DNA from 2 places in the Pseudoalteromonas obscura genome. Region 2 is predicted to be linked to the other one. Evidence: riboswitches for the same ligand, from Rfam matches in the RefSeq annotation. Region 2 holds a riboswitch; the other holds the start of a gene.

Region 1 (15,991 bases), on a different contig from region 2:
CCATGATCGCGGGTATTGGTGTGGGTATAATTTTCCAACAAATTCTTGCCGGTGAGCCTGAGTTCTTAATTCCCCTTGGATTTGTCGACTTTCCATTAAGAGGCTTCTTTGTCGATGGTCTTTTCCACGTCGGTGGCCAAATCTTTATCGCCAGTTTGAAAATGCTGGTTGTTCCGCTGGTATTTATATCATTGGTTTGTGGTACCTGTAGCCTAAGTGATCCTAAAAAGTTAGGTCGTTTAGGTGGTAAGTCCATATTGCTATACTTAACAACTACTGCTATCGCTATCACAGTTGCAATATCTCTTGCTCTGCTGGTGAGTCCAGGTGCAGGAATTGATATGCCAACAACAAGTAGCTTTGATGCAAAAGAAGCCCCGACTCTCGCTCAAGTTATCATTGGTATGTTCCCAACTAACCCAATCGATGCAATGGCCAGTGGCAATATGCTTCAAGTTATCGTATTTGCTTTGCTATTCGGAATTGCTATGGCATTAAGTGGAGAGCCTGGCAAACGAATCGCGGCTGTTTTTGATGATTTAAATACGGTAATTTTAAAATTAGTTACTCTATTAATGAACTTAGCGCCATATGGTGTGTTCTGTTTAATGGCAAAACTGTTTACCGATATTAAAATGGGTTTAATCGTTGAGCTTGGAAAATACTTTTTAGTTGTAGTAGCGGCACTGTTTTTCCACGCTTTAGTAAACTACACCATTTTACTTAAAGTGCTTACAGGCCTTAACCCTGTGACCTTCTTAACTAAAATGAAAGATGCTTGCATGTTTGCATTCAGTACTTCTAGCTCTAGTGCAACGATGCCTGTCACACTTGAAACCGCGACCAAAAAGTTAGGCGCAAACAATACCGTCGCCTCTTTTACGGTACCTTTAGGTGCAACAATCAATATGGATGGTACAGCCATTATGCAAGGTGTTGCTACCGTCTTTATCGCTCAGGTATTTGCTGTTGACTTAACTCTTAGCGACTACCTAATGGTGATTTTAACTGCCACGTTGGCTTCTGTGGGCACAGCCGGTGTACCAGGTGTTGGCTTGATCATGCTTGCAATGGTGTTAAACCAGGTTGGTCTTCCTGTCGAAGGGATCGCTATTATCATGGGTGTTGATAGGCTACTCGATATGACCCGTACAGCTGTTAACGTTACTGGTGACTGTATGGTTACTTGTGTCGTCGCAAAATCTGAAGGTGAGTTAAATCATGATGTGTTTAACGACCCTAACGCAGCAAAAGACCTTGAAGAAAACTTAACTACTTCTAAAGTTTAATTGCACAGTACAGAGTAGCTTGGACACCAAGTTACTCTGTTATAAACCTTTCAAAATAAATGCATGAAAACAGTTCATTATCATGCAAAATATTCAGCCAAAACTCCCCCACTTAAGTTACAATCGAGTCACTTGTCACAACTGGATTGTTAAATATGACATCAAATAACAAAAATGTAGCTTTTATTGGCCTTGGTGTAATGGGATTCCCGATGGCTGGTCACCTAGCAAATCAAGGCTATAACGTCACTGTATACAACCGCACTACGAGCAAAGCACAAACTTGGATGGAGACTTATTCCGGTCAACTTGCTACAACCCCAGCTTTAGCAGCTGCGAATGCGGATATCGTATTTATTTGCGTTGGTAATGACGATGACCTCAGAGAAGTAACCACTGGAACTGATGGCGTTCTTCAATCTATGCGCGCAAATACTACACTAGTTGATCACACAACAGCTTCCGCAGATGTAGCCAGAGAATTGTTCAAAGCCTGCGAAGCTAAGCAGATTGGCTTTGTTGATGCACCAGTATCTGGCGGGGAAGCTGGCGCAGTTAACGGCCAGCTTACCATTATGTGTGGTGGTAAAGCAGACATCTACAAGGCCGTTGAGCCTGTAATGGCCGCTTACGCTCGCTTTTCTAAATTGCTCGGCGATGTCGGTTCAGGTCAAATAGCAAAAATGATGAATCAGATTTGTATCGCAGGTGTTGTACAAGGTCTCGCAGAAGCACTACAGTTTGGTCAAAATGCCAACATAGACTGCGAAGCCGTCATTGAAGTAATCTCCAAAGGTGCTGCTGGAAGCTGGCAGATGGAAAACCGCCATAAAAGCATGTTAGATGACCATTACGAACACGGGTTTGCGGTAGACTGGATGCGAAAAGATCTGTCTATTGCCCTTGATGAGGCAAAAAAGAATGGCTCCACTTTGCCTGTGACCGCGTTGGTAGATCAGTACTACGCAGATGTTCAAAAGATGGGCGGTAATCGCTGGGATACCTCCAGCTTATTAAAGCGCCTTGTTTAGACTCTTCTTTTTTGTGCCACACTCGTGGCACTTCTCTCTAAAGCCCTGCTTCACCTATCATTTGTGTACGTTTGGTTAAATTTAAATTCCCTTGACATAAAATTGACCAAAATGACTGCTATGCTTGAACAATGGAGGGGATTACACCTCATTGGCAGTCAGTGGACTACATAACAACTCCACATGAAAATTATAAATACAACTCGTTATATGCACGGAACTTTGCAGCATGGATAATATTTACAGATACAGTGTTAAGTTACTTACCGGTGAGACAGTTTCACTTAGGTCATTTCAAAATAGGCCCGTTATCATTGTCAACATCGCCAGTAAATGCAGTTTTACGCCACAGCTCACCGCCCTTGAAAAAATGTATCGTAAGTATAATAAACAAGGCTTAGAGATAATTGCATTTCCATGCAATCAATTTGGTAAAAACGAGCCGCTAGAAAATGAAATGCTTCGTGAGTTTTATCAATCACATTTTAGTTTAAGTTTTAAAGTTGCTGAAAAAACATTGGTCAACGGCCCTGATGCACACCCTTTATTTAATTACCTAAAATCACATACACGGGGAATTGCTCAAAACCGAGCAATAAAATGGAACTACACTAAATTTTTAATCGGTAATAATGGCGAGCTTTTGTCACGCTATGCACCGCGTACAAAGCCAGAATCTTTAAAGCAGATCATCGAGGGTCAGTTGCAAGATGAAAGTAGCACTTTTCAGTTCGCAAAAATATGAAAACGCATTCTTCTCTCAAGCAATTAAAAATTTCATTGATATAGAGTTTGCGTATTTCGAACATAATCTAAACAGAGATACCGTTTACTTGGCGTCTGGTTGTGACGCAGTATGCGTGTTTGTCAATGATGACCTCAATGCTTGTGTACTCGCTGAATTAGCTGAGCTCGGTATTAAATACATCGCACTGAGGTGTGCCGGCTACAATAATGTAGACATTGAGTCAGCGCATGCATTGGGCCTGCAAGTTGTACGAGTGCCCTCATACAGCCCTGAAGCGGTTGCAGAGCATTGCATGGCGCTTATACTCACCTTAGCGAGAAAAACACATAAAGCATATAACCGGATCAGAGAAGAGAATTTTGACCTCAATGGATTATTAGGCTTTAACATCCACAACAAAACTGTTGGGCTAATTGGCTGTGGTAAAATTGGTCAGGCCTTGGTATCTATCTTAAATGGCTTTGGCGCACACACACTTGTTTATGACCCCAATATAGGCGAAGGCTCTTATACACAAGTGTCACTCGATATGCTTTTGCAGCAGAGCGATATCATATCCCTGCACTGCCCCCTAACCGATGCCACACATCACTTACTTGATGCTCAAGCATTTGGAAAAATGAAGCAAGGCGTTATGGTAATTAACACCAGTCGCGGTGCGATAATTGACACACGCGCATGTATTGCTGCGCTCAAATCAAATAAAATCGGGTATTTAGGGCTGGATGTATACGAACAGGAATCGGAGCTTTTTTTCAAAGACCGCAGTGAAGAGATCATCCAGGATGATACCTTTGTAAGGCTTAGTAGCTTTCCAAATGTGCTAATAACGGGACATCAAGGGTTCTTTACACAAGAAGCTATGACTGAGATAGCGAATACAACACTAAAGAATTTGCACGCACTTAAACACAAAACGCATACTCCAAATCTCGTTTAGCACATACACGCTTTATTCATCCGAGTTAAAATAAAAAGCGCAGCCAATTGGCTGCGCTCTCTTGTTATCTGCAATTTGGTGTTATTTATTGATAACGACATTAACGAATACGGCAGTCATTAGTATCGGACAAATAAATCGCAAATACTGAGCAAACCAATAGCGTAAACCTGTCGCGTCCAATAGCAGTGTATTACCTCGCTTCCACATCCAACCGACTGTGATAAAGTAGAAAAGCCCCATCAAAGGTAATTGATATCGAGTGAAAACAGAAATCACCAAACCGAACAGCCAATCAAAGTTCATTATGATTAAGCTTGAGCATACTAAAATCACCAAAGTAACAATCCATGTTGCTTTTCTTCTTTCCATACCATGATTTTCGACTAAGAATGAAACCGGTATTTCTGTAGAGGAAATAGTCGAAGTTAAAGAAGCAATTGACATAAGCACGAAGAACGTTAATCCAACCCAAATACCTATCTGGCCCATACTTTTAAACAGCTCAGGTAATATCGCAAAGATCAGACGCCCTTCCCCAGCCAATTTTCCATCTTGAAAAACTTCCACGCCATTTTGCTGCGCCACAAAAATAGCCGGTATAATCAGCAAGCCAGCTAAAAATGCAACACCGGTATCCAACATGGCAACACTAAAAGTCAACTTAGGTAGATTTTCATTCGGCTTTAGGTATGAGCCATAAATCATCATACAGCCGACACCAAGGGACAGAGAGAAAAATGCCTGACCCATGGCTGCGATGATCAAGTCCGGATCTGTAATTTTATCAAAATTAGGAACCAAGTAAGCTTTAAAGCCTTCTGCCGCCCCCTCCAACGTTGCCATGTAAGCAATCAAACAGCACAACAACAGCAACAACATCGGCATTAGTCGACGAGACCAAGTTTCTATACCAGATTTCACCCCTTTAAGAATAATTGCCGCAGTTAGCAGCAACATCAGAGGCGTAAACACAAAGTTTCTCGTCGTTGAGTCACCAGTTAAAAACTGACTCACGGCATCCATACCAAACAACGAAGTTAATGGTTCTAAAGAATGTGCCAGCATCCAACCAGCGACAATAGAATAGAAGCTGAGCATCACAATTGCGCCACTCAAACCTATGTAACCGGCGGCCGCCCCCACACTTGGCTGCTTTTCTTGCCAAGCTTGCTTGAGCGCTTTTACTGGATTCGCCTGTGCTTGATGACCGAGATAAAGCTCGGTATACAAGGCTGGTAATGCCAGCAAAAAGATAACGATAAAATATGCGAGTAAAAATGCACCACCGCCATGATTGGCAGCTTGAGTTGGGAAGCCCCAAATATTTCCTAAACCAACAGCGGCACCCGCTGCTGCTAGGACAAAGCCAAGTCGGCTTTGAAAACCATCACGTACCTGAGCCATATTCGAACACAAATATAATTATTGTTTTGGCCAGCGATTATACCTTTTTGATTGAAAAATGCGAGCACAACAACCCCGATACGGGGACTTCCCTTGCCCATTAATGAATAAAACTCACCAATTAAAAACTAGACCCTGGCTGCTGCAAAAACTCAATTTCTTCATCCGTTGAAACTCGACCTAAAATCTCGTTTCTGTGAGGGTAACGTCCAAATCGATCAATTATTTTTTTATGTGCCAGCTCAAATTCATAGCCTGGTAATTCACGAAACAATACCTCTGCTTGGCGATGAATAACCGCGCTCTCACTATGCATAAACGGCATATATAAAAAACCGACTTCTGTATCGTTTAACGCCTGATCAAACCCTTTATCTATGGCTTGCTGAGACAAGCTCAAAGCCAGAGCATCACTGGCAAAGGCCTGTGGTGTATCACGGTACATATTTCTTGGAAATTGATCTAAAACGATAATCTCACACAATGAGCCGACTGGGGTATCTCGCCACCTTCCCAACTCGCCATTGTGTGCCATTTTATGTAGAACTGAAAATTGGCTTTTGATTTTTTGGTCAAATGCTGATGACTTCTGCCACCAATCTTTTTCTGAGCATGTAACAAACCAAAACTCATAGATATCTTGATACTGCATGGGAGGCCCTTATGCAAATTATTGTTACTTTATTAAGATTGCCACCTCGGGTTCTTTATTGCAACTTTATCATTAATATTTGTTATAAAGTTATTTCGTCAACAACAGAAACGATAGTAGCCTAGAAAATATACCTAAGCTACTATCGTAAAACCAGAATTTTAGGCCGCTTCCAACAATTTTTGATGGATTGCTTGAACGACTTGATCAGAGCTGGCCTGTTCAACTAAGAAGCATAAATTGTGACGACTTGCACCATGGCAAATTAGACGTATATCGAATTCAGATAACACATCAACCAAACAATCATCGCCCCCTTTTAGTTGAATTTCAGAACCTATCATAGCGACTAACGTCAAATTGTTCTCTACACTAACGTGGCAAAATTCACCGAGCTCATCAAGACACGCTTGTTCAAGCTCTGGACGAGACGCGTTGGGCGCGTTATCTAAGGTCAAAGCAACGCTTATTTCAGAAGTCGTAACAAGATCGACCGATATATTGTAGTTACTTAATATCGTAAATATTTTCGCGAGAAAGCCGCTAGCTAACAACATCTCAGGGCTTTTTAATGTTAATAGGATTTGGTTCTTACGTTGTGTGACGGCACGGATCCCAGACTGAGTCTGAGTTTCTTTTTCGATCCACGTGCCACCTTGATCGGGCGCTTTACTGGAGCCGACAAAGACAGAGATGCCTTTTCTGCTGGCTGGTAAAATCGTCGCTGGATGCAGTACTTTCGCGCCAAACGTTGCCATTTCAGCCGCTTCGTCAAAGCTCAATCTCGGAATTGGTTTTGCTTTAGTACAGAGCCTAGGATCTGTACTAAAAATGCCAACTACATCAGTCCAAATTTGAACACTGCCAGCATCAATTGCTTCTGCGATCAACGCCGCACTGTAATCAGAGCCACCGCGACCTAAAGTGGTTGTTTGCCCATATTTATCACTACCGATAAAACCTTGTGTTACGACCACGTGATTGTCTAGCAACGGAGCCAAATGTTTAGCGGCTGCTACTGCTGTAGCTTCAATGTCAGGTGTCGCTTTGGAAAAGCTGCTATCGGTTTTTAGAATGTTTCTAACATCAAAACGGACTGAATTGACGCCTAGCGTTCGTAGCACTTGAGTAAAAATGAATGAAGAAAAGCGTTCACCAAAACTCAACACTTCATCACACTGCTGTGTGCTCAGTGCAGGTAACAATGCTACCTCTTTAAATTCTAAATAAGTTTCTTCAAAACCAGTTTGTAAATCAGAGTCTAGGGTCACGTGTTCAAGAATACGATGCTGAATTTGCATGACCGCTTCTACCAGTGCCAAGCGCTCTTCATGATTGGCTTTTTGTTGAACTAGTTCTACTAGGTGGTTTGTAACACCAGCACTGGCACTTACAACCACTACTTTTACTGTAGGGTCGTCATTAATAATTTGTGCACAACGATACATAGAAGTGTAGTCAGCAACACTTGTACCACCGAACTTAGCAACAACAGACTGGGAATTCATTTTATCTCCTTGTGATAGCACATGTACTATCAAAAAAATAAGGAGAACTAACTTGGCAAGAGGAAATAGAAATATATTGAAAAAACCACTGCCAGAAGCTCTCCACCAATAAACGGTGACAGTTCCGAGGATTCAACCCCGTAAACCGAAAAGTCATTGATACGACCAATCACTTTCCTCGGCGAATACTTCCCTCGCTTGCTGTCGTCGGATGTCGTGTCCTCGAACAAGCTACCTAAGCATCGCACCTCTTCTGTCTATTTTGCGGGTATTAAGCTGAACACCGGCAAAATAAAACCTGCTACAAGAGCAGGCTTTTAAAAACTATCTTTTAGACGTCTAGGTGTCAAGTAGTTTTGTACCTTAAGGCTAAAAAAGGCTTAAATAAGTTGCCCCATATAATACGAGCCAGCGTAACCTATGGTATAAGCAATCAGTAAATACAGCGCCATTTTTAAATAACTCATAAAAGTCAATGCTTTTACCTTACTCATCGCAATAATACCAGCAGCTGAACCAATAATTAGCATAGAGCCACCCACTCCTGTTGCATAGGTAAATGTCAGCCATTGCTGTGGGGTCATTTCGATCTGCGCTTTTAATAGCGCTGCGGTTAGTGGCACATTGTCTACTGCTGCACTAAGCAACCCAACCAAATAGTTTGCATATTCAGGCGCCAAATATTGATAGAGTTCAGTAAACATACTTAACACGCCAACTTCCTTGAGCGCCCCCACCAGCAGCAGTACACCAACAAAAAATAGCAGCGTGTCGTATTCTATTTCTCTAATGTAATCAATTATCTTTTTGTTGACGTCTTTTTTTCGCATTAAAAATTGCGCAACTAGAAACATAAATGACAAACCGAATAAAAACGTCAGCATAGGCGGTACTTGATACTGAACACTTAAAAACAACGTAGCGAGTACGGTGGACATAAAAATGACTGCAATAGTAATGTCAGTCTTTTCTATACGGCGTAATTCTTGACGTGCAAAGTAAAGTTGCTCATTCATACCGATGGATAACATAGCTGCCAGTGCAAATACGCTCACGATGGCCGGCAAAACTAACAGCAAGAGATCCGGTATTGTGACTTTACCCGCCAAAAATATCATCAAGGTTGTTACATCACCAGTGATCAGCGAAACACCGCCAGAATTTACGCTAAAAATGATTAATGTGGCATACTTTACTAGCTTTTTCGCATCCAGCTTTAAGGACATGACAACAGCCAAAGATATTAGCGTCGCAGTAATGTTGTCAGAAATCGAAGAAAATATAAACGCAAAAGCACCGACGAGAAACATTAACTTTCTCTCGCTGATCTGCTCAGGCATGATGCGATGGACAATATTTTGGATAAAACCTTTAGAGTTTAAATAAGCAACAAAAGTCATCGCAGCCATTAAAAAAAGCCATAACGTCGCAATTTCTAAGATGTTGTGATCGAGCTGATGTTGTATAGTTTCTGAGCTTTCGCCATGAATTGGAGATATAAAAGCGATAATCCAACATAAAGTACCAAAAAAAAGCGTCGTTTTGGCCTTGTTTACATGGATAATATCCTCTATAACGATAAGCACAAAAGCTAGCGCTATTAGGGTTAGGATTATGGAAGTGACCATACGCGTAAACAACCTGTAATCAAATGTAATTTTTGTAAAGGGTGATGTAAATCGGCGCGGAGTCTAACACTATGGGCAAGTGACCGCTATCAATAATTACAATTTATGACAAATTCGTGAACAAGTGATGTCACAAAAATGATACAAACTGGAAAGTTATGATCCCAGCGAAAAAAGTTCTTAATACATTAAATGAACACTGGAACGTTTTAGAGTTGCTATTTAAGCGATTTAAAATGTCTGATTTCAGTATAAAAGATGTACAAAACTTAATAAAATTGAAGAACCCAAACTGGTCAAGTGAACGGGTTTACAAAGAAACAAATAGACTGCTTAATCAAGAAATTATTATTCCTCTAGCTAAGTCTTCGCAACTCGAAATCAACCGTGCAGTCGCTGATTTTGCAAGTTTTTTGCTCCAAGAGGAGCACTTAGGTCTTGCTGAAGAAATCACCGTATTAGTTAAAGATTTGCAACGGCTTGGAGCACGCTTAGCTCAGGCGGGTAATGAAGGCGACCATAGTGAGCTTCGACGCTTTAGCCGCATAATGGATGAGCGAGTCAGAAAAATTGTAAAGCTTTATCAACACAATGAGAGTGCAATTCTCAATCTTGTAGAGCAAGCCAAATCTGATCACAGCAACTTATCATTGAAGCGACGTTACCAAGCAGTCATCGAAGCGTTTGACGAATACATTGAACCAATGCTTGAAATGGTTGACATACACGGTCCATTCCAAGCTTGTTTTAGCGACATAGAAACGCAAATTAGTGAGCAAATAAACCAAATCGAACAGCTTGGACGAGGGGCTCAAGACAAACGTATGCTTGAGCAACTGAGAACACGTATTTTAGACATGCATTTAATTGGCAGAGAAAGTTTGGGTAAGAGTGCCGATATGCTTATGCCGTTGCGTGAAGAATTAAGACGCAATACGCTAATTACTCGCCAAGCAGCCAAAGTACTGGGACTTATCCGGAAAAATGGTGTGGATCGTATGCTTAGCCCGGTTCAGCCAGACTTTGTATCCGATATTCAGCGCTTTAACCTCGGCCAAAAGCGTCACATGGTCGCTTATATGGCAAGCCTTGCCGAATTTGAACATGAAGAATACCAATTGCCAGATCATCAAGATGTACCAGCATATCAAAGCCCCAACATTCCTGATTATCAAGACATCAAAAAGTCTTTTTCAACCAGTGGGCAAAAGCGCACTGCCCTGCTTGGCTTTTTAAGTGATAGCTATCCTAGCCTAGAAGCTGACGAAATGCTGTTTTTGTATCAAAAACTTATTAGCGACCCTGAATTGATAGTCAGTCAGTCCGATTCAAAAGAATCGATGCAACTCGCTAATACCAAAATCAAATTGTATCCATTTAGCGCTACAGAGAATAATACTTCTGACGCTGAAAAAGCAAAACAATAAGTACGACACCATGACACAAATTAATCTAAACGATTTATCACAACTGCAAGCCATCAACAAAAAGCTTGCTGGTGGATATCACATCAGTGAACAAGATACGACACTCTGGCAAGAGCTGGACCAGCATATAGAGTCATACCAAGCGCTTTTTGCAGCGCTTGGTCATGATTTACAACATGATGCGAGAGGGTTTTACTACCTTGCCAGTGACGAAAGTACCCCAAATATGGGCAAGATAAGTCGCGCTATCGCTTTAACGGTTTTTATTCTCATAGAATATTACGCAAATCAGGGTAAAGATCCATTACGTGCATTGTTTGATGAACAAATTGATTTGGAACTGATGCAAACGCTTATCCAGCTCAACAAACATTTATCTGATCAGTTAGAGATCTTCTCAGGATCAGACTTGAGAAAAGACGTTTTTTTACGAATGTTGAGACTTGGATTGTGTAAAGAAACTGAACGCGGTTTTGTACTATTAGCGCCAGTTTATAGATATATCGATGCCCTAATGGAAGTTAACGAAGACAATTTTGAAGCGCTAGAGGAAGAAGTATGAGCGAATTATATGGATTAAGTAAGCTAGCGCTTTTAAATACCGCAGGTTATGCAAAGTGTGTTATCCCACTGGACAAAAGTGCATCTATTTGCGCCCCTAACAACACAGGTAAAAGCTCAGTTATCAATGCACTTCAATTTCCTTTGGTTAACGATTTACGCTTGACTGAATGGGACGGTCACGATTTAGAAGAAACCCGAAAATTCTATTTCTCAAGCGATCAGTCATACATTTTACTAGAAGCAAACCTACCCCATGGTGACGTAGTCATTGGCGTGGCAGGGCTTGGTAAAATCGCAGGTTACGCGCACCAGTTTTTTTGCTACAACGGTAAACTTAACCTAGATGATTTTACCGAAGGTAAAAGCATCATTAAATACACTAAACTATTCAATCATTTAGATTCAAAAGGTTACAAAGCCATAGAGCTAAAAGCCGCTGAGCTAAACGCACTCTTGACCGGGGGCGCAACCCCATATGATGGTGACATCAATCTTAAAATGATCCCACTTAACAATGTTCAAGACGCCGCGATCTACAAAGAGATCTTTAGACGCATTTTGAACTTACATAAGTTAGGCGCTCATGATGTTAAACGTTTTATGTTACGTGTTTTTGAACGCCATATGTCAAACTCAAAAGTCGACTTTTACGAAGTCTGGCGACGTGCATTCGATAAAGTCAATCGCTCTAAACGTGAACTTACCGCCTTAGAATCAATGCAAGAGCCGATTGCTGCACTGGAGCAAATGATTGAAAGCGAAGCGACCATCAAGGGTAAGTTGGCAGCTTATGCGCCAAAAATTGATCAAGCTATTATCGCATTCGATGAATATCAAACGTCACAAATCGACGAACTGAACGAGCAACTCGAAAATATCGAGCAAGAAAAACGCGATTTTGAACAAAAACAGCAGCTTTATGTTCAGCAATCTCGTGATATTGAACGTAAACAAACACAAATTGAGCAATGGTTTACTGACTATCAGGCACTCAAATCTGAGTTTGAATTAACCAACCATGCGACACTAAAAACAAACCTCACTCTTTTAAAGAAAGAGTATGAGCAGTTGTCATTCTCAATCAACAGCGCACAAGGTCAGAGTTTACACACTTTAGATTACCGTATTGGTGAAACTCAGAAACAGATAAAGAGCTTAAAGCTGCAACTTAAAAACCTAGAGTTCAATTTATTTACTCGTATGAGAGAAGATCTATCACTCAAAGAAGTGGAAGAAATCTCTCGTATACTGAACCCTGATCTGCTTTCGTTTGCAACCACCTCTCAAGGTGAGGTAACCATTCACGATGAAGATGCGTTTGCTGATTTCTTATCCTTACTTTCAAACGCAGTAAAAGGTGGTGAGCTGAAATTACCTGGTGTGAGCGTTAAACTCAAAAAGCTAGCGCCAGTGCAAATGCAAAGTGGAGAGAACAAAGCACAATTGCAAGCCCAGCTCGAAGCACTGCAACGTTCATTGACAGAGCTAAAGCAGCAAAGAGAAGTTGCAGCGAATGTTGCTGACAAGCAGCAAGAGCGCGATGCCTTGTATCAAGAACTCATGGCTACGGAAGATGCCCTTAAACGCTTCGAGCAATTCCAAACCATGCAACAGTCGGCAGAGGCACAAATGGCTCTCAAAGACCAATTAGGTGCCGAACGCGAGCAAGTAGATGACTATTTACAAGATGTACAACGCAACGCAGGATCAATTTCAGATCGCCGCTCGATCATAAAAAGTAAACAAGATCTTATTTTGAGACAAAGCGATCGTCTTAAGCAAGTTAAGTCCGAGCGTATCGACCACACGTTAGCAATTTATGAAGGAAAACAGACACCCTATCCTATTGACGTGAAGATCGACTTTGATAACTTGTCGGAAATAGTCCATCAGTTCAACAAAGATTGCCAAGAGCTGAGAAACTTAGATGTTAATGTGCGCAATACATATCTACATATCTACAATGCAGGCATCACCAAGTTTGACAACGAAACCGACGAGTCAACCAAGTACGCTAAATTGATCAGCGCATACCACAATATTGATAACGAACGCGATGCTGTTGAGCGTCAAGCGCGTGTTGCCCTGACCGAAGTCGCTGCGACAATAAAAGGCTTAAGAGAGGATTTAGATCGATTACGCCGTGAAATGAATAGCTTTAACCGCGGTATCAGCCAGCACCGTATATCGAACTTAAAAGCATTTAAGATCAATGTTATCCCTCGCAAAATGCTGGTCGACAGCATTGATACTATTATCAGCACTTCTGAAGTCTATGAGCAAGGTGACAGCTTCGACTTGCTTAGTGAAGCAAAAGCAGATGAGAATGCAGTTAATGAAGCAAAAGACCATATCATTAAACTAGCCAGTGAAAAAGCAGGCTTAACGCTTACCGATTTATTCGATATTCGTTTTGAAGTCGTCAATAGAGCCGGTGAAACCGAACACTTTGATAAAATTGACTCTGCGGGCTCAAATGGTACCCGCATTACCATTAAACTGTTATGTGGCATGCTGTTCATTCGCTACCTATTGTCTGATCAAGAGCAGGCTTTATATCGCATACCGATATACATTGATGAGGCTGCGGATATCGACCCGCAGAACCAAAAAGCAATTATCGAAACTGCACTGAGTTTCGGGTTTGTGCCAATATTTGCTTCAGTTAAGCCACAGATCAGCTGTGATTACTTGGTTCCTATCCGCAGTGTTAATCAGGGAAGTCAGAACTGGGTTGATGAAAAAGACTGGATTGAAGTGGAACATTCATAGTTTTAACTGGTCTTACTTACTGGATCTTAAAGTTTATTTGCTTTTTGCTTATCAATTTTGGTCCAGTTAGTATTACAAGGCCAAAAGCCTTAATTAAGGAGTAAAAAATGACTCGTAACCTGCTTGTAGCGCTAAGTTTGATTGTATTAAGTGCTTGTTCTAACACCCCTGATTGGGACTATGATAAATCAGTTGAATTTGCCAACTACAAAACTTTTTCATGGTCTCCAGACACTGCAAACTTTGACAAAGGTGCCCAAAACTATCAGATCAGTGAACTGATGGAAAAGCGCGTTCGCAATGCAATTATTACTGAAATGGCGCAACATGGACTCTCCTTGGTAGAAAATGCTCAGGCAGATGTCATGGTAAACTTTCATGCAGCGGTTGATACAAAACTTGACGTAGATACATTCAATACCAGCTACTCTGCCCGTTGGAATTATTGGGGTGTTGGCTGGAATACGCAAACACAAGCACGTGAATATGAAGTAGGAACTTTGGTTATTGATGTCATCGACAGAGCTTCCAATCAGCTTGTATGGCGCGGCGCAAAAGAAGGACGCCTTCGCAAGAAAGAGTCACCTGAAAAGCGCACAGAAACGGTCAACAATACCGTAAGGGATATTTTGTCCAACTTCCCTCCAAAAGTGGAACACTAAACCAGTAAAGGCAGCAACATGCTGCCTTTTTTGATTGTATTAAACAGAAATAAATTGTTCAGACTTGCAAGGTTAATTCAATTAGGTAAAATTCGGCGGTTTATGGTTCTTAATGAGCAAATACCTTGATTGAGCAACTTCGGAAAGACTTCCCTTTATTACAAAACTTGGTTGATGAGCAGCCGCTTTGTTACTTTGATTCAGCCGCTACCACGCAAAAGCCGCAAGTTGTTATTGACGCTGTTAATCAATTCTATCATCAAGAAAATGCCAATGTGCATCGAGGTGCGCATACACTAAGTGCACAAGCAACAACAAAATATGAAGCGGTGCGTGATAAGCTTGCTCAATATTTAAATGTCCAACGCAACGAGGTTGTTTGGACCAAAGGGGCGACAGACTCACTCAACCTTTTGGCCTATGGCCTTACTAATATACTTGGTCAAGACGATGTTATTGTGCTTTCACCGCTTGAACATCACGCGAATATTGTACCTTGGCAACAAGCTGCTGAAAAAACCGGGGCAAAAATTGCGCTTTTACCTGTTTCAAAAGAAGGGGTTTTAGATCAATCTGCCGCGATTGAGCTTATTCGCGATACAAAACCTAAGATAATAAGCCTGTGCCATGCGTCAAACGCTCTTGGTAATATTCATGACGTAAAACAACTAATTGAAGCGTCTAAACCCTACGGAACCATCACAGTCGTTGATGGCGCACAATCTTTTATGCATTTGAGGCCTGATCTTAAAGCGCTAGATTGCGATTTTTTTGTATTCTCAGCTCACAAAGCACTTGGGCCAACAGGTGTTGGTGGATTATATGGCCGTTATGACTTGCTCAACAATTTACCCGTTTATCAAACTGGCGGGGAAATGATTGATACCGTGAGCTTTACAGGCACAACATTTAGAAATGCCCCCGAGAAGTTTGAGCCAGGTACGCCAAATATCTGTGGCGTAATTGGTTTTGGTGCGGCGCTTGACTATTTGACTTCGCTTAATAAAAACGAGCTACTTGCCTACGAGCAATCACTACATCAATACCTGTTGACTCGACTACGCCAAATCGACGGCATTAAAATATGGGGTGACAATAAAAACAATATCGGCGTGGTAAGCTTTACGTATAAAAATGAGCACCACTTCGACATTGCCACGCTTCTCAACTCTTATGGCATTGCCGTCAGGAGTGGGCACCATTGCACCCAGCCACTTATGGCACATTTAAATATTACTGGAACTGTTCGCGTGAGCCTTGCTTTTTATAACAATCAGCAAGACATAGATTCCTTTATCGCTGCGCTTATGGAAACCATTGAGATGTTGGAAGAATAAAAATGGATATCAATCAAATCCAAAGC
Region 2 (15,991 bases):
TTTTGTCACGCCCAGAATTATGAATGACAATTTGTAATGGTGATAAATTAACAAATAAAGGCGGATTTTACGCCTTTTGACTTGAAATGTTGAATAGAATACTGAGATAATCCCCTCCTTAATTTTGGGGCCAGGTCGTTAGGCGGGGTTTTATTTCAAATTTTAGAGTTCGTTTGTACTAAATAGATATGGCTGAGAAACGTAATATATTTCTAGTAGGCCCTATGGGGGCTGGTAAAAGCACAATTGGTCGTCACATTGCCGATCAGTTACACCTTGAGTTTTTTGATTCAGATCAGGAAATAGAGCGCCGCACGGGTGCTGATATTGCTTGGGTCTTTGATATCGAAGGAGAAGAAGGTTTTCGTAAGCGTGAAGAAACTGTAATTTCAGACTTAACTGAGAAGCAGGGTATCGTACTGGCGACAGGCGGTGGCTCAGTGATCAGTAAAGAAGTGCGCAACAAACTGTCAGCTCGTGGGATTGTAGTATATTTAGAAACGCCCATTGAAAAACAAGTGGCTCGAACACAGCGAGATAAGCGCCGTCCTTTATTACAGACAGGTGAAGACTCAAGAAAAATTTTAGAAGATTTGGCTGAGCAACGAAACCACTTATATAGCGAAGTGGCTGATATTGTTGTACGCACTGATGAGCAAAGTGCCAAAGTAGTCGCAAATCAAATTATCGATAAATTAGATTTTTAATTGCCAATATAAAAAGGAGGGTGTAGTGATGCTTGAATTGAATGTGGATTTAAACGAGCGGAGCTATCCCATCTATATTGGAGAAAATCTACTATCGGATAAAGGGCGATTAATTGAACATGTAGGTCAAAGTCGCCCTGTGATCATTAGCAACGAAACAGTTGCTCCTCTCTATCTCGAAGTCATTGAATCTCAACTCAGCGACTTATCTCCACTACACTTCATTATTCCAGATGGTGAACAATACAAATCCTTAGATTGGTTTGAGAAAATTTGTGCTTTCTTGCTTGAAAATAACTGTGGTAGAGATACTTGCTTAATCGCCCTTGGGGGCGGTGTTATCGGAGATTTAACTGGGTTTGTTGCGTCAGCATATCAACGTGGTGTGCCATTCATTCAGATACCAACGACTTTGCTTTCTCAGGTAGATTCATCTGTTGGTGGTAAAACGGCTGTTAATCACCCTCTTGGGAAAAATATGATTGGCGCGTTTTATCAGCCTAAAGCCGTTTTTATCGATACAAGCTCATTAAACACCTTGCCCGCACGCGAATTTTCCGCTGGCATGGCTGAAGTGATAAAATATGGCCTGATCTATGATGCTGATTTTCTTACTCGTTTAGAAAGTGATGCAGCCCAATTAAAATCGCTTAATATTGAGAGTCTCAATCAAATTATTTATCGCTGTTGTGAAATCAAAGCAGAAATTGTTGCTAAAGATGAAAAAGAAGCAGGTTTGCGCGCTTTACTCAATTTGGGACATACCTTTGGTCATGCAATTGAGGCGCAAATGGGCTATGGCAATTGGCTGCATGGTGAAGCGGTTGCAGCAGGTATTGTACTGGCCATGGAGCTTGGACAACAGCGGGGTGACATTAATACAGCTGAAGTAACGCGTGTGTGCAATTTGTTGGCTCAATATGATTTGCCTACTTCACCCCCAAGAGAAATGACGTCTGAACAGTTTATTCACCATATGCGCAAAGACAAGAAAAATAAACAAGGCAAAATCAGATTTATAGTACCCACTTCGCTGGGGGTATGTGAGTTGGTAGATGACGTGTCTGACGCTAATGTAGGCCATTTAATAGGGCAGTAATGCAGTCTCAAATATTGCCAAGCCGTTCTGCCTTGGTCGATAGAATTGCAATGCAATTTGAATATGGGCAGAGCTTAATTTGTCTGGTCGGTAATTCAGGCTTAGGTAAAAGTTATTTGGCTGAAAGCTTTATTACTGATAAATACAGTGATTTTTCGAAAGCCTTTATCCAATTAAGTGCACATTCCAAAGATGTCGATATTATTCGACAACTCATGGAGCATACTTTTCGTGCGCCACTGGTGGATCAAAAACTTTCCCTGACGGAAAACTTCTTCGTTTTAAACAGTGAACAGCCAGCAGAGCCGTGTTTATGGGTACTTGATGGTGCAAGACACCTCAGTGATGAACTGATCCAGGAGCTGCAAAACCTCGCAGTAAGAGCGCCACATACCTTATACATTTTAGTGACCGCACAAGCTCCCAATATGCTGCCAAATGCATTGGATATTCATTTGGAACCGCTTTCGCATGCTGAATCCAAGCAATTGATGAAAATGTTTTTTACGCAATTGCCACCAGATGATGATCCTATATTTAAAACATTCATAACCGAAGCTCGGGGTAACCCTAGTGTGCTGCTTGATTGGAAACAAGAAGAGCAGCAGCTTGACTTGAGAGCAGATTCACAACCAAAATTAAAACAAAAGCACTTTTTTATTGCAGCCTTTTCATTGATCCTCACCCTGTGTTTGGTTGCCGCTTTGTACAATAAACAGTTGCTTGATCTACTTGGGGAAAAGCAAGAAGTAGCAAAACAGCAGACTGCTATTTTATCTGAGCCGACAGTGCTTGAAGCAGAGCAAGTGCTTGAAGCAGAGCAAGTGCTTGAAGCAGAGCAAGTGCAACCAAAAGTTGACGTGGTATCTAAGGTGGCTAAACACGCAGCAGAGGTACAAAATAAACCAGAGCAAGAACAAGTCTCAGCGGTATTAAGCGCATTGCTATCAGCGCCTACGAAAAGTGCAATGAATAGTGAAATGGCAGTCGACACTAAGAAGCACAGTGAAGTTACTTCCACAGAGCTCGCTCCTGAGCCTGACGAGCAAGAGGTAGAGCAAGTTGCTACAGCGTTACAGCCTACTAAACGCACTGAGAGTTCAACTGATGCTAACGTTCAAGTAACGCCTAAAAATACCGTTCACAGAGTAGATGTATCTCACGATAATCAGTGGTTTTTATTAAGGTCTGATACAGAGTGGAGCATTCAGTTATTGGCCGTGACAGAAAGAAAAGTAGCTGATGATTTTATTGCCAAGCACGCTTTGCCCAACATTAAAGTGGCTGAAGTGAGAAGAAATGGCAAAGTTTGGTGGTTTGTTACTTTGGCACCTTTTGCCCAGCTAGATGATGCTAAGCTGGCTCGTGGTAATTTAAATGCTGAATTGTTGGCTGCTAAGCCCTTTTTTAAACGGATCTCCCAAATAAAGCAGCAAATCCAACAGTCACAGTAAAAAAAATAGTGTAAAATCCCGCTACTTTTGAGTAATTAGATCGATCATGCAGAAAAAAACCAGAGCCTTTCTTAAATGGGCGGGCGGAAAATATAGTTTAGTGGAGGAAATCACTAAACGATTGCGCAGTGCAAACAGTGAGGCAGAAACTTTGGTTGAGCCTTTTGTAGGTGCTGGCTCTGTGTTTTTAAATAGTGACTTCAAGCGTTATGTGTTGAATGACATTAATGCCGATTTAATTAACTTGTATAAAGAAATTCAGCGTGCACCTGATGAATTTATCGCAGATGCGAAAAAGTTGTTTGTTGAACAAAATAACTGTGCAGATGCTTACTATGAATATCGTCAGCAATTTAACGAGTGCGTTGATGTCTATGAGCGGGCTATTTTATTTCTGTATATGAATCGCCATGGCTACAATGGGCTGTGTCGATATAATTTAAAGGGGATATTCAATGTGCCCTTTGGTAAATACAAAAAGCCCTACTTTCCGGAAAATGAGTTATACCACTTTGCAGAGAAGGCTCAAAATGCAACCTTCACCTGTTTAAGCTATGAGCAAGTGTTTAAACAGCTACCTAAAAACTCAGTGATTTATTGTGATCCTCCCTATGTACCACTGAGCAAAACAGCCTCTTTTACAAGCTATGCAAAGGGTGGGTTTAACCTCGATGATCAAGCCCAACTGGCAAACCTAGCTGAGCGTGCGGCATTTGATAACAACAAACCAGTGCTTATCTCAAATCATGAAACTGTATGGACGAGAAAAATATACAGTGAAGCGCAACTGGATGTAATCCAAGTAAAAAGAACAATCAGTCCAAAAGGTAATGGGCGCAATAAAGTCAATGAGCTGATGGCGCTGTACAGTGCACAACCATCGCGTAATTACTGACTTTGTGCGGTAGCAATAACGCCATTAACAAGAAAAATTAAGAAAACAACGAACATAACTACGAAAAGGGTTCCGATAACGGCGTATGGCCAAAAGTGATTGCTCTTGAAGTCGTGGTGATATTTTTTGTGGCTTTGTACGCCAAACATAGCAGCGAGGACGCTTTGAAAGATGCTTAAGAAAACCATCATGATGCGTCCTTTATGCTGTCAATTAAATTTTAGAAATGCTCGAACTGTCTTGTTGGTCATCAGAGCCAATTAAGAGCTCTAATAAGTCTAGGTAGTGAAACTGTGCATTGCTGCTACCACCAGTTAACCACGCATACCAACTTGTATGTGCTTCGCGTTTGCAGTGCTGTTCATTGTAATTGTAAGTTGAGTCGACACACTCACACTGACTAAACTGCGCAGTTTCAATATCGTCATCTCCAAATGAAAATACACCTACCGAAACCACAGCTGCGATTGCCAACAATACCGTCCGTGTTTGAAGCCATGTTACCATAACTATCCCCTCAGCGATTAGCTATCCTTAAATAGTACACTATGGATATTTATTAAACAATCAGTTTATCTCTTTTCTCTGTAAGTTGCTCGCAAATTGGCCATTGCTTGCTCGTGTATTTCCGGACAATTTGAGTTAAAGTAGCGGCGGAAGCTAACTTTAAGGGGAACTCATGTCTTCAGTAAATGCACAACCTGAATTTCTAATTGCACCATCTATTTTGTCAGCCGACTTCGCACGTCTAGGTAGCGATGTTGAAAAAGTAATTAATGCAGGTGCAGACGTCGTGCATTTTGATGTGATGGATAATCATTATGTACCAAACCTGACATTTGGGCCAATGATCTGTGAGGCACTAAGAAACTATGGTATTACTGCGCCAATTGATGTGCATTTAATGATAAAACCGGTAGATGCGTTGATCCCAAGCTTTGCCAAAGCGGGGGCTGATATCATTACATTTCACCCAGAGGCGAGTGAGCATGTTGACCGCAGTCTTGCTTTGATAAAGGAGCAGGGGTGTGAGGCCGGTCTGGTACTTAACCCTGCTACGCCGTTGCATTGTCTTGACTATGTTATGGACAAAGTTGATCAAATATTATTAATGTCAGTAAACCCTGGCTTTGGTGGGCAAAGCTTTATTCCCAATACACTCGATAAACTAAAACAAGTCAGAGAGCGTATTGAGGCGTCAGGCAAAAAAATTCGTTTGGAGGTTGATGGTGGTGTCAAAGTAGACAATATTGCGCAAATTGCAGCAGCAGGCGCAGATATGTTTGTGGCAGGATCAGCCATCTTTAATCAACCGGACTATAAATCGGTAATTGATGCGATGCGTCAAGAGCTTGCTAAGGTAAGGTAATGAATATTCAGGGAGTTTTACTCGATCTTGATGGCACCTTAGTCAACAGTATTCAAGATATGCACTTAGCGCTCAATTTAGCGCTATCAGATGTTGCTTTTCCAGTAGTTTCATACAAGCAGGTACAGCTATGGGTCGGAAATGGCATAGATACACTCGTCCAACGTGGACTGAGCTGTGATAGTGACATTAATCCTGACCTCTCAGCTACGCTTGTAAAACAAGCAACGGAGAGATTTAAAGCGCACTATCAACAATTAGTGGGTGAGTATGCCGAGCTATACCCAGGTGTAGAAATAGGTCTATATGAACTCGGCAATGTGCCAAAAGCATTAGTGACAAATAAAGATAGAGCATTTACATTACAACTTTTGCAAAAGCTTAACATTGCCAAGCATTTTGATGTTATTGTATGTGGTGATGATGGAAACAAAAAACCAGATCCACAATTGCTTAAGCTAGCGTGTGAGCAGCTCGGTGTGAGCGCTTCTCAAGCAATTATGATAGGTGATTCAAAAAGTGATATTTTAGCGGCCCACAGCGCGGAGATACCTGTGATCGCTTTGAACTATGGGTATAATCAAGGGGAAGCACTCTCGCAATTTAATCCACAGTACCTCTGTGAGCAGTTCTCAGATATAATTCCCATTTTAACAAACCATAATTGAGATAAAGGAACAAGATGACAAAACCAGTAGTATTAAGTGGCATTCAGCCAACCGGTGGTATGACAATAGGCAATTACGTAGGTGCCATAAACCAGTGGCTTAAGCTACAAGAGGATCACGATTGTTTCTTTATGTTAGTTGATCTTCACGCGATTACAGTGCGCCAAGACCCAGCAGCTTTGCGCGAGCGCGTATTAGATGGTATTGCTATGTACACTGCATGTGGTATCGACCCAGAGAAATCTGCATTATTTGTACAATCTCAAGTGCCTGAGCATGCACAGTTAGGCTGGGTACTAAACTGTTATGCACAAATGGGTGAATTGAATCGCATGACCCAGTTCAAAGACAAGTCGTCGAAGCATGCGAACAATGTCAACGTAGGTTTATTTTCATATCCAGTGTTACAAGCTGCCGATATTTTATTATATCAAGCAGATCAAGTACCGGTAGGTGAAGATCAGAAGCAACACTTAGAGCTTACTCGTGACATTGCGACGCGTTTCAACAATATTTATGGTGATGTATTTAAGGTACCAGAGCCTTATATTCCAGAGCTAGGCGCGCGTGTTATGAGCTTGCAAGATCCATTGAAAAAGATGTCAAAGTCTGATGACAATCCCAATGCGTTTGTCTTGCTATTAGATGAACCAAAAAAGATTGAGAAAAAGCTCAAAAAAGCTGTGACGGACTCGGACGAACAGGCGCGTATTTATTTTGACCGTCAGGAGAAACCCGGTGTATCTAACCTGCTCACTTTACTATCGGTTGCAACAGGCCGTTCAGTAGAAGCACTTGTGCCAGAATATGAAGATAAAATGTATGGCCACTTGAAAAAGGATACGGCTGCTGCTGTGGTTGAAATGCTAACGCCAATCCAAGCGCGTTTTAAAGAAATTAGATCTGATCAGGCGCTACTTGAAAATATTATGCGCAGTGGTGCAGAAAAAGCAGGTGAGCGTGCTGAAAAAACACTGAAATCGGTTTATGACGCTTTAGGGTTTATTCCTCGTCCATAGCCTACTGAGTGTAAATAATAAAAAAGCCACCGTGTGCACACGGTGGCTTTTTTACTTTTAAAGGGAGTCTAGCGTGTAACGCAGTAGATCCCCTGATTAGTCTTACAAGCATCGCCAGTCGGGCAAGTTCTCTGTCTAACTGTAGTGGTTGCAGGTGTTGGCCATGATCCCGTACCGCCTGCTACATGGGGCGTATTTTCATTAGGTAGTAATTGTTTATCTTGTGACAGGGTTTTTAGGTGCTTTTTATTTATTTGCATTTTCATCATTATCTCCTTTTAAAAATCTGCATTTACGAGCCAATAGGCTGTTTAAAATTAAACCACTTGTAAAGTGAGATAAATTCAAATACGCAAAAGGAATTCTAAAGGTGGCAGGTACGAGAGATATGGTGAAAAATTGAAAAAAGGGTGGCGACCATGTCACCACACCTTAGCAAGTAAGTCTCAGACCTACCTACTCTCACGCAATTTTTTATAGTTCAAAGTAATTAGTAAATAACTTATACAGTTCGGTACCTTGGTTTACGCTTGCTGAAGCAAAGTGCAATATGGCGATGGCATCACGATCAAACGTAATCGGGTTTAATGCTTCACCTTGCGCATACTTGTCCATGCGCAAAATATTGACGAGTGTCTCGCCGGCTTTAATATGCGCACCAAGCGCTGCTTGGTATTCCACCATACCGCCTATCGGGGCGTAAAAAGCCACGTAGTCTTGCAAATAGCAGGCGTATCGCTGTATTGGTTTAGGTTGGTATGTGCTATCTAGGATAACTTCTTTATGAGTCAGGTAGCTCAGAAGACTATCAGCATCTTGTTGTGCTTCGCTCAGGTCAATGTGCTCCTGAGATCCAAGCTCTACAGTAAATGCTTCATTTGTCGTTGTAATCTCTCTACCCAGTGCGCTGAACGCTTCACTGAGTTGCCACCAAGGGCAAAAACAAGCTTCGTCCATCGCACCATCAAATTCATTAGGTATCAGTAGGGTGTGAGGGATGTCAAAGTATTTGGCGCTCGCTTGTGCATATTCTGGACAGTACAAATGTTTTGAAGAGATTGGCCCCGTATGTAAATCAAGGACTAAGTCAGCCTCATGAGCAAGGCGCTGAAGATTAACCGCAATGCGCTTGCCAGTTTTGAGCTGGTGCAACGGTTGGGCAAGTATCTCATCCGTTTTACTAATTAATAGCTGTTTAAATTCACTGCGGATCACCTGCTCTGAAGCATCAACGTACTTTGCAGCAAAGTCGACGACCAGATGAGTATGATCATGATATAGGCGATTCCAATTCTCTCCCGTGATGGGGTCGAAGCGGCCCAGTGTAAACTCTCCTGACTTTTGATTACAGCCAATCGGATTTGCATAGGGGACCAAGGTAATTGAACCATTAAGCTGAACTGTTTTTAGTTTTTCTAGTAAGGCATAAATCACGGCATTGCCCTGTACTTCGGCGCCATGCATATTTGCTTGAATGTAGACTTTGGGCCCTTTGTTTCGATCACCAACAGTAAACACAGGAATAGACAAAGCTTGGCCATTCGCCAGCTCTGCTACTTGAATGGATGTTTGGGCTATCTGATTCATTGTTACCTCAAATAATTCTGTGGTGTCAGTGGTGGTCTAACACAGCGGGTTTGGCCGGACTGGTAGGTGTACTCGCTTGGCAATGTATGGCAGAGAAAGTAGGGCATGCTTTCAGTGAAACCATAGGCACCACATTGACTAAATACAATCCAGTCTTGCTCGGTTATATCGCCTGGTAGTGTGTGCTCTCCCAAGTGATCTAAGGCTGTGCATAGCGGACCGTGCAGGGTAAACGTCTTTGGCGTAGATGTACTGTCACGTAACAGTTCGGCAGGAAATGCCTGTGTGGTTACTGCTGGTCGTAAAATATGATTTATGCCGCCCGCTAATATCAACTGATTGCTACTGTAGTTGCGCTTTTGTTCCACGACAGGATTAACGTAATAGCCGCATTCACCCACGGCATATCTACCTAATTCCATCCATAACTCATCAACATTAGCTTGTTTCTTAATGTTTTCTAAGCTGTCTAAAATTACACTCCAATCAATCGCTGATTGAGATGCGGCGTATGGAATCCCCAAGCCTCCACCTAAATCTAAAACACGCAAATTAATATCTAGCTGTTCGGCTAAGGTGACGAGGGGGTCAATCATTTGCTGCCAGAGGGAAGCTAATTTCTCTGCGTCTAACATATTACCCCACTGGAAGATATGCAGACCGACAAAATCCAAATGATCATATTCACTGATAGATAGAGATGACCACTCCTGTGTTCCTAAACCAAATGGCGTTAAGCTATCTCCGCCTAATGGATTTTTTTCATTATCAGGCCAGCGCAACTGAATGCGTAGCAAGATACGTAATTGGATTTTATGACGCTTGGCTGCATCTTGCAGCCAAGCAACCTGATTGAGGCTTTCCGCTACAAAGGTGGTTACACCTAAGCTTAAGAATTCTTCAATTTGGCGTTTGGACTTAGCTGGTCCTGTATTGAGTACGCGGTTAGCATTGATACCTTGCGCTAAAACCTGTTGCAATTCACCACTACTGGCAACGTCAAAATCAAACCCTGCTTGATCTAATGTTTGAATGATACTAGACAATGGGTTTGCTTTGACTGCATACCAAAGTTTCACAACGGTTTGTTCAGTTAATTGTGTTAAATGAGCGTGCAACGCATCTAAGTCGTAAAAATAGAACGGTTCGTGCTGGTTCTGTACCAGATCAGAAATCGCTGTTTTTACTGGCGTACTCAAAGCTGGCATTAGCGAAGCACCTCTTCTAACTCAAGGGCTGCGTCACTTTGCTCATCGCGGTATTTGACGATAAGAGCACAGGATAAGCTCAGACCCTGCTGTTGCGCCCATTCACCATTCGCAGGACGAGAGCCAGGGATCACAATGGCATTTTCAGGGATTGCTTCGCCTTTTTCCAACACCCTTTCGTTAACACAGTCGTACACGGGAATACTTGCCGAGAGGCGAACTCCTGGCGCTAATACAGCACCTTTTTTCACTACAACGCCTTCAACCAAAACGCAACCAGCGCCAATGAAAGCATCGTCTTCTACAACCACTGGGCTTGCCCCGACAGGCTCTAATACTCCGCCTACCTGTACGGCCGCGCTGAGATGTACATTTTTACCAATTTGTGCACAGGAGCCAACCAACGCATGGCTATCTACCATAGTACCTTCATCGATATACGCACCGATATTAACGTAAGCTGGTGGCATAATTATTGTGCCTGAAGCGACGTATGCACCGCGTCGAACACTGCTTCCACCTGGGACCATTCTCACACCGGCTTCAGCTGCGAATCCTTGAGGTGCTAAGTTATCTTTGTCGACAAAGCCGCCTGGATATTCTGTATTTGTGCCGTTTCTGAAAGCTTCTAAGATACCTTCTTTGACCTCGACATTGGCATGCCAGTTGCCTTGTTCGTCCTGTGTCGCTGCACGAACAGTGCCATTTTCTAGGTTGTTTAATAGGGTTAACCAGCTCATGTATACTTCCTTAACTCCAAGATAAAATAGTTGAATTTGCGGTTTTGATAAACGTTGTATCACTGAGCTCCAAGTGGGTCAGTGGTGGGCGAAGACGCGGCGAAGCCAGCTGTCCTTGCAAGTGCATTAAGACCTTGACGGGGATCGGGTTGGCTACGCTAAATAAGCTGTTTACCGCGTCTGTCCAAGTGGTAAATAAATTTGGAAACGTGCCAGCAAGCGAGCGCTTTACAAACTCGGCTGTTTGCTGAGGCCAAGCATTGGCTGCAACAGAGACAAGGCCGGCCGCTCCCGCTTGTGCAAAGTACGGCATCAATCCATCGTCTCCACTATAAATAGCGAGATCAGGTGATGCTTTACGGAAAGATTCAAAGGTAGCAATATCACCACTGGCTTCTTTGAGCGCCCATAGTTTGGGATGGGAAGCAAGATTTTCAATAACATTTGGACTTATTGAAACAGCGCTGCGTCCAGGAACGTTGTACAACATACATGGGCGATCACTGGCATCCAATAGTGTTTTAAACCAGTGTGTCAGACCCACGTTACCTGGCTTCGCGTAGAGCGGTGAGCCAACCAAAAAGGCATCGATCGGTTGGGTGTTGCAAAATTCAACCCAGTCGAGTTGTAACGCAAGATCATGGCCGCCAATAGCAACCATCAATGGGACCGTTGGCGACAGTTCACAAACATAACGCACTATGTCACGCTGCTCTTGCTGTGAAAGTGCAAGCCCTTCACCGGTACTACCGAGTAAAAGTATGCCATTACCAGCTTGTTGTTGTGCAAGTACTAGCTGCGCTAACGTTTGAAAATCAACGTGGTTGTTATCGTCGAACGGCGTAACAAGCGCTGTCCATAACGGGTAGTCAGATAAGTTGTATTTAGATTTCATCTCTACCGAACTTAAATGCAGCTCGGAAGGTGACTTGAAGTGCAAATCCAGCTTCCGAACAATTAAAATTCGAAGAGCAATGGACTTAAAACAGCATAAGGCATGGCCTTATCTTTCTAAGACCAGAAGCTCTCCACCAAATATGTTGGTGACAGTCGCTGGGATTCAGCCCATGCGCCCGAAAAAATCAATTAGCAAAGATGATTTCTTCTCGGCGTTAATTCCCCTCACTAAATGTCATCGGAGTTTGCTCTCCTCAATTTAGCTACCTGAATAACGCACCTCTTCCAGCCCTCAAAATAGCCATTACAGCTACTTTGCGATAATAGGGTCAGACGGGATTGAAACATTTTGGCCGTCTAGGTGTCAAGCTCCAATCTGTAAAAGACTGAAATTAAGCTACACTTCTGTTTGTATGCAGCTCAATTTTATCTCTATTATTTTGCACCAAACACGGAGGCAGCCGGTTGCTTAAGATATTGAAAACATTTCGCTTCAGGTACATTTTAGCGATTTCTATTATGGTCATTGTCATCACAACAGCGATGGCAACTATGCAGATACTATTATCTCAACAAGCTGCCAGTACGTACGTGATCAATACGGCAGGGATGCAGAGAATGCTGTCGCAAAAAGCGGCGTTATTATTAGGTGCTGAGTACATACGCGAGCATCCAGGTACGTTTGATGAACAGCAAATGCTGCGTGATGCATTAGATAAAATGGCTGAAAACCAAGCTTTTTTATTAGCAAAGTCGGGTGGGCGCTATGCTCACTTATCTTCTGATCTACAACAGTTTTATTTTCAACCTCCGGTTGCTTTGGCAACTCGGGTTGAAGAGTACATTGATTTAGTCAAAACTGCGCACAGCCTTGCCCTTGTCGGCAATTTGAAAGTAGAAAAGTTGATCCAAGTTCAATCCCGAGCTAACGAACTTTTAATTGCGCTAGATCAGGCGGTTACGCTACATGAGTTAGTAGCTACTAACAAAGTAAAGAAGCTGCAAAATGTTGAGCTATTCATTTGGCTTTTTGGGCTCATGATCCTCATTATCGAAGCGCGTTGGATTTTCTATCCGATGGAAAAAAGCATTCAGAAGAAAATTACACGGCTTCAGACACTACGCATTGAAGCCAATCGTCTAAAGCGCAGTAAGAGTGAATTTTTGGCACGAGCAAGCCATGAGATGCGTACGCCGCTGCAAGCCGTTATGGGATATCTGGCACTGTTTAAAGAATCAGCTCAACCTGCTCACCTAGAGGTTGTCGAACACGCAGCAAAGCAGCTTAATATTCTGCTCTCAGCAATAGATGACTACAATGTGCTGTCAGAGAATAAAGAAATTAAGTTAGACAATAAAACCGCTTGTCTGTTTGATACTTTATCTCACTCGTTAGCAATTTATAAACCGCTTATGCAGCAGAAATCGCTAAGTTTTACAACGGACTTAGGGGCTGGTTTGTCACAAGTTGTCGAATGTGATCACAATCGTTTGGCTTGGTTGGTTGGGCAAATATTGGACAATGCCGTGAAGTACACTGAATACGGAGAAGTGAGGCTAGAAGCGGATTGTCACCAAAGGTGTGAAGAAGAAGCCATCTTTCACTGCCTGATAACAGATACGGGACCGGGTATTAACCAAACCCAAGCCAAAATTGATGAAGAGGAAAATTATCAAGGAATGCAGTTGGGGCTTACTCGCGCGCAGCTCATTATCAATATGCTCGGTGGTGAAATGAGCTTTACGGAAAATATACCAACCGGTACCCAGGTATTATTAGAGATCCCTGTGAAAGTGGCTAAATCTGCTGCATTGACACCGTTTGAGTTGAGTAGAGAAAACCCGGCTCTGTTGGTGGAGGACAACTTACTAAATGCACGTGTTGTTGTGACATTATTAGAAAAGTTGGGCCTGTCAGTGATACATGTAGTAAACGGGCAAGAAGCGCTATCTGAGTTACAAAAGCAAGAGTTTAGTTTGGTATTGATGGATTTGAATATGCCTGTGATGGATGGTTTCACAGCAATAAAGATGATCCGTCATAACCTTGGATTAGAGTTGCCCATATTGGTACTTACCGCAAATACCACAGAGCAGGCTATCAATAGAGTGTATGAATTAGGAGCGAACGCCCACTTATTTAAGCCCGTTGATTTAAAAACCTTACGAGAAAAAGTCGAACTGCTAATAACCCCCTCGGTCGTGAACGACTCACTGTCTTGATTATTGGTTTTCAAGGAGGTTACAGTACGTGGCGGCATGTTTTTGGTAGATTAAAGGGTTAGGTGTAAGGTATTCTTACACCTATCAATTTATATTCTCTTGACTATAAAGCCCTGTGCTTTTAGTAATTCAATCAAGCCATGTTGTTTGGGTAAGTGCAGTGCGCCTACAGCAATAAAATGCGATGTTTTACTCATGTCGGGGAGCAGAGTACGGACCCAAGTATGGTTGCGCTCAATCACTAGTACTTGTTCAGCAAGTCGTGCATATTTGGAATCATCAAAGCTCAGCTCGTAATACTTGCTCAATATAGCATCGTCGCCCGTTTTCCAGGCTTCTATCATATCTTTAATAAAGTCATCAGCTTCTCGCATTTGGGAGAGGGTTTGTGTCACCATCTCATCACTCATAATCGCGATCTGGCTGAACATTTCTAATTGTTGCTCAAATAGCTCTAGCTCTTTGATGTTTTTTTTATGTTTAATAGCGTGTGCAATAACTTGTTTATCTATGCCATACGTATCAGTTAATCCCGCCTTTTGATATTCAAGCTGCACAATTGTGAGGATGACAGCCCACGCTGGCGTACTGTTGAATAGTGCGATATTGATCCCCCGCTTGGTAAAATAGGTTTCGAGTTGTTTATAAACTTTTTGGGATACGGCTTGTGGCAATGGACGGCTATTGGAGTTGGCTATAAATGCGGCTGTTTTGTTCTGAATTTCAAATGGCGACAGTGCACTCATATTGAGTTCTACAACGGTATTTTCAGACTGCTCGATGGCACTTTTAACCTTGTCAGGCAAACCTTGCATACTGGGATCACCAACATGAACAGTACCGAATAAATAGGAAGTCACCTCATTTTTTTCTACGCTCCACAGTGCTGGAGCAGCTTGACTTAGTGTGCTAAAAAATAGCAACAAGCAAAATGACGAGACTAATTTAAAAAACGAAATGTGTTTCACTGCAGTGGTCCTTTTATGTCTTGGATTAAACATCATAATCAATTGAATAAGTAAATCACAAAAAATTAATACAGAAATCTGATATGCATAATTGTCTTCGATATATTGAGGTAGTTTACCCTTATGTAAGTTTGCCTCTGTTGCTTTGGATAAATATACTTGGAATGTGTTGTTTTTGGGTTTTTTATTTCTTTATTTGCATTTTTAAACAGTGAAGTGGCATAGTTTTTATGGTTGACATGTCGCCTGTCGCAGGTTACTAATAGAATAAGAACACGCAGACAGTATTTGTCTGCCAGAGAATGCAATCAAGCACAGTACAATTTTTTGGATTTGGATTTATGTTACTAACAGCAAAGCTACTAGTCGTGATTATCAACGTGGTGATTATTATTACCGCGGGGGCTTTGTAGTGCTGTAAGAAAAGAATCAGCTAAAAGCCCCCCGCACTGAAAAGTTCGGGGGGCTTTTTCGTTTTAGGGCAAAAAAACAGAGCAAAGGGCAATGAGCAAAACAATGACAGGCGCACAAATGGTAATCGATATCCTTGTTAAACAGGGTATCTCAGACGTATTCGGCTACCCAGGCGGGGCAATTATGCCGATTTACGATGCGTTGTATGGTGCGCCACTCAAGCATTATTTAACTCGCCATGAGCAAGGAGCAGGGTTTGCGGCAGTTGGCTATGCACGCAGCACTGGTAAGTTAGGTGTTTGTTTTGCTACTTCGGGGCCTGGCGCAACGAATTTAGTGACTGCACTGGCTGATGCAATGATGGACTCGGTTCCGCTTTTGGCAATCACTGGGCAAGTTCCTACTGCGGCAATTGGTTCTGATGCGTTCCAAGAGGTTGATGTTTTAGGGATGTCTTTATCGTGTACGAAACATAGTTTTATGGTAGAGCGCGCAGAGGATTTGGCTGAAGTACTGCAACAGGCGATGCACTTAGCGGTATCAGGAAGACCTGGGCCCGTATTAGTTGATATTCCAAAAGATATTCAACAAGCGCTAGTGCCTTTTTCTCCTTGGAGTGCAGACACTCAAGCACAAGAAGCATCGATATTAAATGATCTAGCATTGGCCAATGAGCTGTTGAAAAAAGCCTCAAAGCCAGTGGCGTATGTCGGTGGCGGCGTTCATAGCGCTGATGCGCAACC

The links. Region 2 has a riboswitch for lysine ahead of dapA (4-hydroxy-tetrahydrodipicolinate synthase). Riboswitches for the same ligand answer to the same signal wherever they lie in the genome.
Region 1: another riboswitch for lysine. It lies ahead of lysC (lysine-sensitive aspartokinase 3); the one in region 2 lies ahead of dapA (4-hydroxy-tetrahydrodipicolinate synthase).

The regions. Positions count from the first base shown of each region.
Region 1 is NZ_JASJUT010000001.1:287,402-303,392, forward strand. Features, by position in the region: gene QNM18_RS01290 (dicarboxylate/amino acid:cation symporter) at 1-1,289, shown strand, start outside; gene QNM18_RS01295 (NAD(P)-dependent oxidoreductase) at 1,445-2,320, shown strand; gene QNM18_RS01300 (glutathione peroxidase) at 2,550-3,065, shown strand; gene QNM18_RS01305 (2-hydroxyacid dehydrogenase) at 3,031-4,008, shown strand; gene QNM18_RS01310 (sodium-dependent transporter) at 4,090-5,415, opposite strand; gene QNM18_RS01315 (DUF924 family protein) at 5,537-6,067, opposite strand; gene lysC (lysine-sensitive aspartokinase 3) at 6,229-7,575, opposite strand; lysine riboswitch at 7,663-7,836, opposite strand; gene nhaD (sodium:proton antiporter NhaD) at 7,956-9,203, opposite strand; gene QNM18_RS01330 (hypothetical protein) at 9,362-10,630, shown strand; gene QNM18_RS01335 (condensin complex protein MksE) at 10,641-11,192, shown strand; gene QNM18_RS01340 (ATPase) at 11,189-13,966, shown strand; gene QNM18_RS01345 (DUF4136 domain-containing protein) at 14,074-14,628, shown strand; gene QNM18_RS01350 (aminotransferase class V-fold PLP-dependent enzyme) at 14,754-15,965, shown strand; gene QNM18_RS01355 (SufE family protein) at 15,968-15,991, shown strand, end outside.
Region 2 is NZ_JASJUT010000009.1:174,321-190,311, reverse strand. Features, by position in the region: gene pilQ (type IV pilus secretin PilQ family protein) at 1-37, shown strand, start outside; gene aroK (shikimate kinase AroK) at 189-707, shown strand; gene aroB (3-dehydroquinate synthase) at 736-1,806, shown strand; gene QNM18_RS19095 (AAA family ATPase) at 1,806-3,260, shown strand; gene QNM18_RS19090 (Dam family site-specific DNA-(adenine-N6)-methyltransferase) at 3,307-4,155, shown strand; gene QNM18_RS19085 (DUF2970 domain-containing protein) at 4,149-4,343, opposite strand; gene QNM18_RS19080 (hypothetical protein) at 4,369-4,662, opposite strand; gene rpe (ribulose-phosphate 3-epimerase) at 4,835-5,524, shown strand; gene QNM18_RS19070 (HAD family hydrolase) at 5,524-6,192, shown strand; gene trpS (tryptophan--tRNA ligase) at 6,207-7,211, shown strand; gene QNM18_RS19060 (hypothetical protein) at 7,280-7,480, opposite strand; gene QNM18_RS19055 (succinylglutamate desuccinylase/aspartoacylase family protein) at 7,686-8,798, opposite strand; gene QNM18_RS19050 (PLP-dependent decarboxylase) at 8,801-10,006, opposite strand; gene QNM18_RS19045 (2,3,4,5-tetrahydropyridine-2,6-dicarboxylate N-succinyltransferase) at 10,006-10,746, opposite strand; gene dapA (4-hydroxy-tetrahydrodipicolinate synthase) at 10,757-11,641, opposite strand; lysine riboswitch at 11,760-11,936, opposite strand; gene QNM18_RS19035 (response regulator) at 12,196-13,866, shown strand; gene QNM18_RS19030 (TraB/GumN family protein) at 13,956-14,834, opposite strand; gene ilvG (acetolactate synthase 2 catalytic subunit) at 15,351-15,991, shown strand, end outside.